Regions from separate parts of the Streptomyces sp. 5K101 genome, predicted to be linked through region 2. Evidence: riboswitches for the same ligand, from Rfam matches in the RefSeq annotation. Region 2 holds a riboswitch; each other region holds the start of a gene.
The links. Region 2 has a riboswitch for thiamine pyrophosphate ahead of thiC (phosphomethylpyrimidine synthase ThiC). Riboswitches for the same ligand answer to the same signal wherever they lie in the genome.

Region 1 (4,000 bases), on a different contig from region 2:
GCAGTCGGCCAGGGCCTCCACGGCCCGCATGGCCTGGTGGCCGTGCGGGTGCGCGGCCCGCATAGGAGCCAGCCTTCCAGGCCCGTGTGGCCTGGCGCCCGTGCCCGCACTGCCTGTACGGCCTGACCGCCGTCCCCGCGCTGGCTGTACGGCTGGCGGCCGTGCGCGCGGGGTAGGCGGCCCGGAGTGGGCCAGACCTGGCAGGCCCGTGTGCAGTGGCTCTGCGGCCGGCGGTCGGGCGTGCCTTGGCCCGGCGGCCTGCGTGGGTGCCCGGCGGCTGGTTTCGCGGAGCGAAAACAAGCCCCGCCGGCGTTTGAGGCGCGGGGTCCGGGGCGGAGCCCCGTAACGCCCGAAGGGCGTCAGGGGTCTGGGGGCTTGCCCCCAGTTCGGGAAGGGGCGGGGTGGGGGACATACCCGCGCAGCGGCTCCCGCACCGCACCCGCACCCCACGCCCTCAGAACGCCGGCCGCTCCGGGTCCAGCGACGCGCGGCCCTCCGTCGGCGACGATGCCTCCGCGAAGTGGCGGCGGGGTATGCGCCCCGCCCGGTACGCCAGGCGGCCCGCCTCCACCGCGTGCCGCATCGCCTCCGCCATCAGCACCGGCTCCTGCGCCCGCGTCACCGCCGACGCCAGCATCACCGCCGCGCACCCCAGTTCCATCGCCAGCGCCGCGTCCGACGCCGTGCCCGCGCCCGCGTCCAGGATCACCGGTACGCCCGCCTGCTCGACGATCAGCTGGAAGTTGTGCGGGTTGCGGATGCCGAGGCCGGACCCGATCGGTGAGCCCAGCGGCATGATCGCCGCGCACCCCACGTCCTCCAGCTTCCGCGCCAGCACCGGGTCGTCGTTGGTGTACGGCAGGACCGTGAAACCGTCGTCGACCAGCGTCTCGGCCGCCTCCAGCAGCGCCACGCCGTCCGGCAGCAGTGTGCGCTCGTCCGCGACGACCTCCAGCTTGATCCAGTCCGTGCCCAGCGCCTCCCGCGCGAGCCGTGCCGTCAGGACGGCCTCGCCGGCGGTGAAACAGCCGGCTGTGTTCGGCAGGACCTGGATGCCCAGCGTGGTCAGGACGGACAGAACCGACCCCTGCACGGTCGGGTCGAGACGCCGCATCGCGACCGTGGTGAGTTCCGTGCCGCTCGCGAGCAGCGAGCGCTCCAGGACGTCGAGGCTGGGCGCCCCGCCCGTACCCATGATCAGCCGCGAGGTGAACGCGGTGCCGCCGATGGTGAGACGGTCGTCGGCCATGGCGGTCAGCCTCCCTGCACGGCGGTGAGGATCTCGACCCGGTCGCCGTCGCCGAGCCGGGTGCCCGCCCACTGGCTGCGCGGGACGACGGCCTCGTTGACGGCGGCGGCCACCCCGGAGGGGGCCGTAGTGAGGGCCGCCACCACGGTGTCCAGCGTGGTGCGGTCGGCGAGCTCGCGGGTCTCGCCGTTGACGGAGACGTTCATGCGGGCTGCTCCTGTCGTACGCGTACGGCGGCCGGAAAAAACCGGTGGGGGCTGAACGGACATGCCAGCTCCGGCAGTTGACCGCTGGTGAGCGCGTCGGCGAGCACATCGCCGGTCACGGGCGTGAGCAGCACCCCGTTGCGGTAGTGGCCGGTCGCGAGCAACAGCCCCGGCAGTTCGGTGAATCCCAGCACCGGCGCGTTGTCCGGGGAGCCGGGCCGCAGCCCGGCGCGCGTCTCGGTCAGCGGCAGTTCGGTGATGCCGGGCACCAGCTCGTGCGCGTCCCGCAGCAGTTCGTACACGCCGCCGGCGGTGACGGTCGTGTCCCAGCCCAGTTCCTCGGTGGTCGCGCCGACCACCAGCTCGCCGTTCTGACGCGGCACGAGATACACGTGGCTGCCGCGTACCACCGCGCGCACGGTGCGGGACAGGAACGGCGCGTACGCACCCGGCACCGTCAGCCGCAGGACCTGGCCCTTCACCGGCCGTACGGGAGGCAGCACGTCGTCCGGCACCCCGCCGAGGCGGCCGCTCAGGCTGCCGCCCGCCAGCACCACCTGGCCGGCGGCGACCTCCGTCCCGTCGTCGAGGACCGCGCCCGCGGCGCGGTCGCGCACGATCAGCAGCCGCTCCGCCCAGGCGCGGCGGAAGTCGACCCCGGCACGCTCGCAGGCGACGACCAGCGCCGAGGCGAGCCGTCGCGGATCGACCTGGTGGTCCCCGTCGACCCGCAGACCGCCGCGGACCCCCGGCGCCAGCATGGGCTCCAGGCGGCGGCACTCGCGACCGGTGAGCCACTCCGACTCCAGGCCCGAACGGCGTTGCAGGGCGTGCAGTTCCCGCAGGTGCGCGCGGTCGTCGGCGTCGAGGGCGACGGCGAGGGTGCCGCACGCGCGGTAGCCGACCGACCGCCCGCTCGCCTCCTCCAGTTCGGCGGCGAACGCCGGGTAGCGGCGGGCCGATTCGAGGTTCAGGCCGAGCAGCGTCTGCTCGCCGTAGTGGAGTTCGGTGACGGCGGCCAGCATGCCGGCCGCGACCCGTGCGGCCCCGCCGCCGGGCTCCGGATCGGCGACGGCCACGCGCAGCCCGCGCTGCGCCGCGCGCCAGGCCGTGACCAGGCCGATGATCCCGCCCCCGACGACGAGGACGTCGGGTGCGTCTGGTGTACGAGACATGGGCGTCCAGCCCCTCCCTTCGCCGGCATGACCCGGATCAGGTTCGTACGGTCGGAGGCCGGCCAGCCTCCCTCTCAGCCCGGTGCGTCCGGGCTCCCGCGAGTGCCTTACGGTGGCCACCCTAACCCCACGCCCAGGCGCGCAGTAAGGGAGCCGCCGTCCCCCGGCGCGGGTGCGCAGGAGGGTGGAGGCAGTGGCGACATCGCTCGACGGACTGGTGCTCGCGCCGGTGGCCGACCAGGCCCCGGGCCAGGTCGGCACCCCGTACCCGGTTCCTGTACCACGAGGAGCAAGGGCGGATCTGGGCCGAGTACGCGGGCGGCGACGTGGTGCGCGGCCACCTCGTCGGCACCCGCGAGGGCGACCGGCTGGACTTCCGTTATGTCCAGTTGAAGACCGACGGCGGGACGTCCACCGGCCACTGCCTGTCCACCGTCGTCGAACTGCCAGACGGGCGCGTGCGCCTGGAGGAGACCTGGGAGTGGGAGTCGCAGGAGGGCAGCGGGACCAGCGTCGTCGAGCGGCTGCTGCCTGATGGTTCGTCAGAAGCTTAAGGTGGCCGGGTGAGCGAGCACACGCGGGAACAGGCGGGGGACGTGCGACGGGTCGTCGTGGTCGGCGCGGGCATGGCCGGGGTGCAGACCGCGGTCGCCCTGCGGGAACAGGGCTTCACCGGACCGGTGACCCTCATCGGCGCCGAGCCGCACCAGCCGTACGACCGGCCGCCGCTCTCCAAGGCGATCCTCCTGGGCACGGCGGAGGGCTCCGCGTTCGACATCGACTTCGACGCGCTCGACGTCGACCTGCGGCTCGGCTGCGAGGTGACCGGCGTACGCCCGGGGGCGCACGAGGTGGACACCGCCGCCGGCCCCGTCCCGTACGACGCCCTCGTCCTCGCCACCGGAGCCGAACCCGTCGCCCTGCCCGGAGCCACCGGCGTCCCGGGCGTCCATCTGCTTCGGACGCTCGACGACGCCGAACGGCTCCGGCCCGTGCTCGCGCGCCGGCACGACATCGTCGTCGTCGGGGCGGGCTGGATCGGCGCGGAGTTCGCGACCGCCGCGCGCGAGGCGGGCTGCGCGGTGACCGTCGTCGAGGCGGCCGACCGTCCGCTGGCCGGCTCCCTGCCCGCCGAGGTCGCGGCGCCCATGGCCCGCTGGTACGCCGAGGCGGGCGCCGAGCTGCTCACCGGCGAGCGGGTGGCCGCCGTCGAGCCGGGCACGGTCGTGCTGGCCGGATCGGGGCGCAGGATCGCGGCCGGCGCCGTCGTCGTCGGCATCGGCGCCCGGCCCGCGACCGCCGCCCTCGCCGGCAGCGGCATCGAGCTCGGCCCGGACGGCGCCGTCGTCGCAGACCGGCACCTGCGCACC
Region 2 (4,000 bases):
TATGGTGGAGGGCGATCGGCAGCCCGGCAAGGACAGTTTTCGCGAACGCGTCGGTCGGCGCCGGTGACAGTGGCCCAGTCAGAGGTCGCCGCCCGGCCGCGCCACCAGACATTTCCTGCCGCAGCTCGTTCGTGAGAGACGACAGCGTCCCCCGGGTCGCATGCCGAGGGACGCTGAGACGTAAGAAGATCAGTCCGCGATAGGGAGGTAGACGCGGTGGCCGGCCTCCGCGAACTCCTTCGACTTGGCGAGCATGCCCGCTTCAACGTCATCGTCACTGGTCATGGCGAGATCCGGGGCGAACCGCTCTGTGATGCTTCTGCTGATCTTCATCGAGCAGAACTTCGGGCCGCACATCGAGCAGAAGTGCGCGGTCTTCGCCGGCTCGGCGGGCAGCGTCTCGTCGTGGAACTCCCGTGCCGTATCCGGGTCGAGGGCCAGGTTGAACTGGTCCTCCCACCGGAACTCGAAGCGGGCGTCGGACAGCGCGTCGTCCCACTCCTGGGCGCCCGGGTGCCCCTTGGCCAGGTCCGCCGCGTGCGCCGCGATCTTGTACGTGATGACACCGGTCTTCACGTCGTCGCGGTTCGGCAGGCCCAGGTGCTCCTTGGGCGTCACGTAACAGAGCATGGCCGTGCCCCACCATGCGATCATCGCCGCTCCGATGCCGGAGGTGATGTGGTCGTAGGCCGGAGCGATGTCGGTGGTCAGCGGGCCGAGCGTGTAGAACGGCGCCTCCTCGCAGATCTCCTGCTGGAGGTCGATGTTCTCCTTGATCTTGTGCATCGGGACGTGGCCCGGGCCCTCGATCATGGTTTGCACATGGTGCCGCTTGGCGATCGTGTTCAGCTCACCGAGCGTCCTGAGCTCCGCGAACTGCGCCTCGTCGTTGGCGTCCGCGATCGAGCCGGGGCGCAGGCCGTCGCCGAGCGAGTACGTGACGTCGTACGCGGCGAGGATCTCGCACAGCTCCTCGAAGTTCTCGTAGAGGAAGCTCTCCTTGTGGTGCGCCAGGCACCACGCCGCCATGATCGAGCCGCCGCGCGAGACGATCCCGGTCTTGCGGTTCGCGGTGAGCGGCACGTACGCCAGGCGGACGCCGGCGTGGACCGTCATGTAGTCGACGCCCTGCTCGGCCTGCTCGATGACCGTGTCCTTGTAGATCTCCCAGGTCAGCTCCTCGGCTTTGCCGTCGACCTTCTCCAGTGCCTGGTACAGCGGCACCGTGCCGATCGGCACGGGGGAGTTGCGCAGGACCCACTCACGAGTGGTGTGGATGTTGCGGCCGGTGGACAGGTCCATGACCGTGTCGGCGCCCCAGCGGGTCGCCCAGGTCATCTTCTCGACCTCCTCCTCGATGGAGGAGGTGACCGCGGAGTTGCCGATGTTGGCGTTGACCTTCACCAGGAACCGCTTGCCGATGATCATCGGCTCGATCTCCGGGTGGTTGACGTTCGCCGGCAGGACGGCGCGGCCCGCGGCGATCTCCTGGCGCACCACCTCGGGCGCGACGTTCTCGCGAAGGGCGACGTATTCCATCTCCGGCGTGATCTCGCCGCGGCGGGCGTACGCGAGCTGCGTCACCGCCTGGCCGTCCCGGCCCCGGCGGGGCTGACGCGGACGGCCGGGGAAGACGGCGTCGAGGTTGCGCAGGCCCCCGCGCGGAGACGTGTGCTTGATCCCGTCGTCCTCGGGGCGGACCGGGCGGCCCGCGTACTCCTCGGTGTCGCCGCGACCGATGATCCAGTTCTCCCGCAGCGGGGGCAGACCGCGGCGTACGTCCGTCTCGACGTTCGGGTCCGTGTACGGCCCCGACGTGTCGTACAGCGTCACGTCCTTGCCGTTGGTGAGGTGCACCTTGCGGACCGGCACGCGGAGGTCGGGACGCGAGCCCTCGACGTATCCCTTGTGCCAGCCGATGGACTTCCCGGCCTCGTCGTTCTCGTTGGAGGCAGGCGTGCGTGCGTCCGATACGGTCATGAGACCTACTCCCTACGCCGGCATTACCCGGTAACAGGTTCGGCGGTCGGCGCAGCTGTCCCGTACGGATGTACGAAGGTCAGCGCCCTCTCAGCCCGGTGCTCCGAGCTCCCGCGTGTGCAAAGGTGGCACCACGCTAGCGTCATGTCTGGCGCGCTGAACAGAGGGCCCCTCTCGTTCTTGCGATGATCGGTCCGTGACCTCATCGCCGCAGCACCCCGAACAGCAGGGCCACGATCACGGCCACGTGCACAGTCACGGGCCGGCAGCGCCGGTCTCCCGGCACCTCCGCAGGGTCATCGCCGCGGTGTTGATCCCCTTCGCGACGGCCGTTCTGGTCGGCCTCGCCGTGCTGTGGCCGGGCGAGGCGCCCGGCCACGAGCGCTCGGGGGTCGGCTTCGACCGGCAGACCGAGCAGGGCAGGGTCGTGAGCGTCGAGAGGGTCGACTGCAAGGACGTCAACGCGGGCCAGGTCCCGCCGACGGGCGACACGTCGACGCCAGAGGGCCGAGAGGCGGTCGCCGCGCAGCAGGGCGACTGCGGAAAGGCCACCGTCGAGGTCACCACCGGCAAGGACAAGGGCCGCAGGTTCGTCGAGATCGTCCAGCCCGACGCGCCGCGGCAGCTGAAGGAGGGCCAGGGCGTGGTGGTGGCGTACGCGCCGGACGCCCCCCGCGATCTGCAGTACTCGGTGACCGATGTGGACCGCGGATTCCCGATGGCTCTGCTGGCGGGCATCTTCGCCCTGGTGGTGGTCCTGGTCGGGCGTATGCGCGGCGTGATGGCGCTGATCGCGCTCGCCGTCTCGTTCGCCGTGCTGACGCTGTTCATCCTGCCCGCGATCCTGCAGGGGTCGAATCCGCTGCTGGTCGCGGTGGTCGGGGCGAGCGCGATCATGCTGATCGCCCTCTACTCGTGCCACGGCATCACGGCGCGGACGTCGGTCGCCGTGCTGGGCACGCTGATCTCGCTGCTGCTCATCGGCCTGCTCGGCTCGCTGTTCATCGGCTGGGCCAGCCTCAGCGGCAACACCGACGACAACACCGGCCTGATCAAGGGCCTCTACCCGAACATCGACATGAGCGGCCTGCTGCTCGCGGGAGTCATCATCGGCTCGCTCGGCGTGCTCGACGACGTCACGGTGACGCAGACCTCGGCGGTCTGGGAACTGCACCAGGCCGATCCGGGCATGGGGCCGCGCGGCCTCTACCGGTCCGCCATCCGGATCGGCCGCGACCACATCGCCTCGGTCGTCAACACGCTCGTCCTCGCCTACGCGGGCGCGGCCCTGCCGCTGCTGCTGCTCTTCTCGATCGCCCAGTCCAGCGTGGGCACGGTGGCGAACAGCGAGTTGGTGGCGGAGGAGATCGTGCGGACCCTGGTGGGCTCGATCGGCCTCGTCGCCTCGGTGCCGGTGACCACAGCGCTCGCCGCCCTGGTCGTCTCGGCGGACCGTCCCGGCCGAGCGGGCGAGACGACGGCGGCACCCGCGCGGGGCGGCAGGGGGCGGCGCCGCAAGAAGTAGCCGGACGGCGGCTGACCGTTCGTCAGCCGGCGTTCTCCTCGGCCAGGATGCGCCCGAGCTCCTCCTCCAGGCTGACCTCGAGATCGCCCAGCGCGAGCTCCTGGCCGAGCGGCACCAGTTTGTCCGTACGGTCGAGGAAGGCGACGAGCGGCGGCGCGGCGACGCGGAACAGGGCGGAGTCGCTTCCGACGCGCAGGCGGATGTGGACGTCCGACAGCGTCTCGGGCCGGGTCGGCGCCACGTGCACGTCTCCGTCCCCGCTCGGGGCGTTGATCCCGTCGAGCAGCAGTTCCCGGCCGAAGGCCCAGGTCACGGGCGCGTCACCGGGAAGGTGGAAGGTCATCCGCACCGCGTAGGGGTCCGACGTCTCGTAGCGCAGCTCCACGGGCATCCGGAAGGACAGCTCCTCGGAGACGAGAAAACTCATCAGAACCTCGGCCTGGACCGACTCTCGCATCACGTACCTCGCAATAGCTGAAGCAATGAATGAACCGT
Region 3 (4,000 bases), on a different contig from region 2:
CAGAGCACGCTCCACTGGGCAGCTCCGCGCGGACGATGTGCGGTACGGGCCGGGTCCACGAGCCTGAGCGCGCCCTCACGGCGCCGCACGACACGGGCGTGGACGGCGAGGACGACGCAGACGGTGGCGAACTGCAGCATCGTGAGCACGGCCGCCGTCGGCAGGTCGAGCATCTCGGCCGTCTGCCGGTAGATCTCCACTTCGAGGGTGGCGAAGGTGGGACCGCCGAGGATCTGCACGATGCCGAAGGAGCTGAAGGTGAACAGGAAGACCATCAGCGCGGCCGCGGCGACGGACGGCACGAGCGCGGGAAGCGTCACCCGCCGCCAGGCCGTCAGCCGCCCGGCGCCGAGCACCCGCGCGGCCTCCTCCTGACGCGGGTCGAGCTGCGACCACAGGCCGCCGACGGTGCGGACGACCACGGCGTAGTTGAAGAAGACGTGCGCGAGCAGGATCGCCCAGACCGTGGTGTCCAGGCGCACGCCCCACAGCTCGTCGAGCAGCCCGCCGCGGCCCAAAAGGGCGAGGAAGGCCGTGCCGACGACGACCGTCGGCAGCACGAACGGCACAGTGACCACGGCACGCAGGAGGCGCCTGCCGGGGAAGTCGAGCCGGGCGAACACGTAGGCGCCGGGCAGGGCGACGAGCAGGGTGAGCGCGGTGGAGGCGAGCGCCTGCCAGGTGGTGAACCACAGGACGTGCAGGATGTCCGGGCGTCCGAGGACCTCACCGAACCGCCCGAACTGCCAGGCGCCCTCGACGCGCAGGCCGCGGCCGACGATCGCGGTGACCGGATAGGCGAAGAAGACGGCGAAGAACGCGACGGGTCCGGCCATCAGGGCGAACCGTGCCGCGTTCCCCCGCAGCAACTGCCTTACTTCAGGACGAGCGAGGACCACGACCGGACCCACTGCTCACGGTTCTCGGCGATCGTGCCGGGAGCGACGGTCTCGGGCTTGTCGACGACCACGCCGTGCTCGGTGAACAGCTCGGGCAGCTTCGCGCCCTCGACCACGGGGTTGACGAACATGGTGAGCGGCATGCCCTCCTGGAACGTCCTGGTGATCAGGAAGTCCAGCAGCGCCTTGCCGCCCGCCTCGTTCTTCGCACCCTTGAGCAGCCCGGCGAACTCGATCTGGCGGAAGCAGGTGCCGGTCGCGACACCCGTGGGCGCCTCGGCGGGCTGCGGGTCGGCGTAGAGGACCTCGACCGGCGGGCTGGAGGCGTACGAGACGACGAGGGGACGGTCGGCTCCCGCCTTCTTGCCGCCCGCCGAGCCGGAGAACTCCTCGTTGTACGCCTGCTCCCAGCCGTCGACGACCTTGACGCCGTTGGCCTTGAGCTTCTTCCAGTAGTCCTGCCAGCCGGACTCGCCGAACGCACCGACGCTGCCGAGCAGGAAGCCGAGGCCGGGCGAGGACGTCGCCGGGTTCTCGACGACGAGCAGGTTCTTGTACGCGGGCTTCGCGAGGTCGGCGAAGGTCTTCGGGGGCGCGAGCTTCTCGTCGGCGAAGTACTTCTTGTCGTAGTTCACGCAGATGTCGCCGGTGTCGACGGGCGTGACACGGTGCTTGTCCCCGTCGAGCCGCGCCTCGTCCGCCACCTGGTCCAGCCCCTGGGCCTCGTAGGGCGTGAACAGGTCGTTGTCGAGGGCGCGGGAGAGCAGGGTGTTGTCGACGCCGAAGAAGACGTCGCCCTGCGGGGAGCCCTTGGTGAGGATCTCCTTGTTGAGCGCGGCGCCGGCGTCCCCGCTCTTGAGGACCTTGATGGTGTACCCGGTCTGCCGGGTGAACTCCTTGAGGACGGCGTCGGACGCCGCGAAGGAGTCGTGGCTGACAAGGGTGACGGTCTTGGACCCGCCGCTTGTGCCGGACCCGGAGTCCTCGGACCCGCCGCCGCAGGCCGCGAGGGCGGTGACGCCGAGGGCGGCGGCGAGTGCTGCGCCGGCGGCACGCCGAAGCTGGCTGTTCATGATGGTGCTGACTCCCTACGCCGGTATGACCCGGATCAGGTCCGAGGGTCTGCGGCCCCTGGGCGTCTTCGCACGCCCTGCCGCACTCTCAGCGCTGCTGCGCTCCCCTGTCGGAATGTTTCGTTGTTCATTTGTGCGAACGCACAGGGCACAGTATCAGCCACCCGGCCGACGGCCCCCGGTCACCTCTCCTGCGCCGCCAGCTGCCCGCACGCGCCGTCGATCTCCTGCCCGCGAGTGTCCCGGACCGTGACCGGCACACCGTGGGCGGCGATGGCCTCCACGAACGCCTTCTCGTCCTCCGGCCGCGACGCGGTCCACTTGGAGCCGGGCGTGGGGTTCAGCGGGATCAGGTTGACATGGACCCGCTTGCCCTTGAGGAGCCGGCCGAGCAGATCGCCGCGCCACGCCTGGTCGTTGATGTCGCGGATCAGCGCGTACTCGACGGAGATCCGGCGGCCGGACTTCTCCGCGTACTCCCAGGCGGCGTCGAGGACCTCGCGGACCTTCCAACGGGTGTTGACCGGCACGAGCGTGTCGCGCAGCTCGTCGTCCGGCGCGTGCAGGGAGACGGCGAGGCGGCACTTGAAGCCCTCGTCGGCGAAGCGCAGCATCGCGGGGACCAGGCCCACCGTGGAGACGGTGATGCCGCGCTGCGAGAGGCCGAGACCGTCGGGCTCGGGGTCGGTCAGCCGGCGGATGGCACCGACGACCCGCTTGTAGTTGGCGAGCGGCTCGCCCATGCCCATGAACACGATGTTGGACAGCCGGGCCGGGCCGCCGGGGACCTCTCCGTCCCGCAGCGCGCGCATGCCGTCGACGATCTGGTGCACGATCTCGGCGGTGGACAGGTTCCGGTCGAGACCGGCCTGTCCGGTCGCGCAGAACGGACAGTTCATCCCGCAGCCCGCCTGCGAGGAGATGCACATCGTGACCCGGTCCGGGTAGCGCATCAGGACGGACTCGACGAGCGTGCCGTCGTGGAGGCGCCACAGCGTCTTGCGGGTGGTGTCGTTGTCGCAGGAGATGTGCCGCACGACCGACATCAGATCGGGCAGCAGCTCCGTGGCGAGCTTCTCGCGCGCGGCAGCGGGGATGTCGGTCCACTGCGCGGGGTCGTGCGCGTACCGCGCGAAGTAGTGCTGGGACAGCTGCTTGGCGCGGAACGGCTTCTCGCCGATCGCGGCGACGGCGTCCTTGCGCTCGGCAGGCGAGAGGTCGGCGAGGTGCCGCGGGGGCTTCTTGGCTCCGCGGGGCGCGACGAAAGTGAGTTCTCCGGGCTTGGGCATGGTGCTACCAGTGTCGCAGACGGAGTCCGGTGACCCGCGGGCCTCGATGCCGGCGGTGGGCGTCATCGGTCGTTGCCGGTCGCTGTGGGGCAACCTTGGACGGCCCGCAGACGGCCCAGCCGGAACACGTTCTGGCTGGCCGGCAGGGCAAGGAGCGGCTTGAACGACCGCACGAGCCGTCGACCACGGCAGGGCGAACCTCTCCCCCGCGCGTGGTCCCTGCCGAACCAGCGCCCGACCACAGCAAGCCAGACCTGGCCGAGCAGGCCCGCAGCGCAGCCGGGTCCGAAGGGGCGATGCCGACCGAATAGCCGCCAGGCGGTCGGCATGGAGGCCGCCGGTCCGAACACCGCTGGAGGGCCACGCGTCGCGTCGGAGCCCGGTGCCCGATGCTGCCGACAGGTGGCCAAGAGGGGGATTCAAATCGCCCATACGGCCCCAATCATGTGACCTCCAACCATCTGGCAGATACCGGCATTTAGCGTCACTGCAGCGATCGTCAGCTCCGCATCAAGTGCACTGCAGGAGGTCTTTGTGTCGGTTATCGCAGTAGTACAGGGAACACCAGAACCGTCACCACGATCCCGGTCGGCGACGCGCCCACCGGCGTGGCCATCACCCCGGACGGTCGCCGCGTCTACGTCACCAACGCCGGTGACGACACCGTGTCGGTGATCAACACCAACCTCAACGCCGTCATCAGCACCGTTCAGGTGGGCGACTCCCCGCAGCAGGTGGC

Region 1: linked by a shared signal. The riboswitch ahead of thiO (glycine oxidase ThiO) and the one ahead of thiC (phosphomethylpyrimidine synthase ThiC) in region 2 are both predicted to bind thiamine pyrophosphate.
Region 3: linked by a shared signal. The riboswitch ahead of ACLB9X_RS21745 (thiamine ABC transporter substrate binding subunit) and the one ahead of thiC (phosphomethylpyrimidine synthase ThiC) in region 2 are both predicted to bind thiamine pyrophosphate.

The regions. Positions count from the first base shown of each region.
Region 1 covers NZ_JBKFFO010000001.1:341,414-345,413, reverse strand. The annotation lists gene ACLB9X_RS01525 (thiazole synthase) at 455-1,249, opposite strand; gene thiS (sulfur carrier protein ThiS) at 1,255-1,455, opposite strand; gene thiO (glycine oxidase ThiO) at 1,452-2,630, opposite strand; TPP riboswitch at 2,628-2,740, opposite strand; partial or broken gene ACLB9X_RS01510 (hypothetical protein) at 2,824-3,184, shown strand; gene ACLB9X_RS01505 (NAD(P)/FAD-dependent oxidoreductase) at 3,194-4,000, shown strand, end outside.
Region 2 covers NZ_JBKFFO010000005.1:436,157-440,156, reverse strand. The annotation lists gene thiC (phosphomethylpyrimidine synthase ThiC) at 190-1,980, opposite strand; TPP riboswitch at 1,973-2,105, opposite strand; gene ACLB9X_RS12970 (YibE/F family protein) at 2,177-3,505, shown strand; gene ACLB9X_RS12965 (SsgA family sporulation/cell division regulator) at 3,528-3,962, opposite strand.
Region 3 covers NZ_JBKFFO010000011.1:99,415-103,414, forward strand. The annotation lists gene ACLB9X_RS21740 (ABC transporter permease) at 1-836, opposite strand, end outside; gene ACLB9X_RS21745 (thiamine ABC transporter substrate binding subunit) at 875-1,972, opposite strand; TPP riboswitch at 1,968-2,091, opposite strand; gene rlmN (23S rRNA (adenine(2503)-C(2))-methyltransferase RlmN) at 2,155-3,261, opposite strand; gene ACLB9X_RS21755 (hypothetical protein) at 3,870-4,000, shown strand, end outside.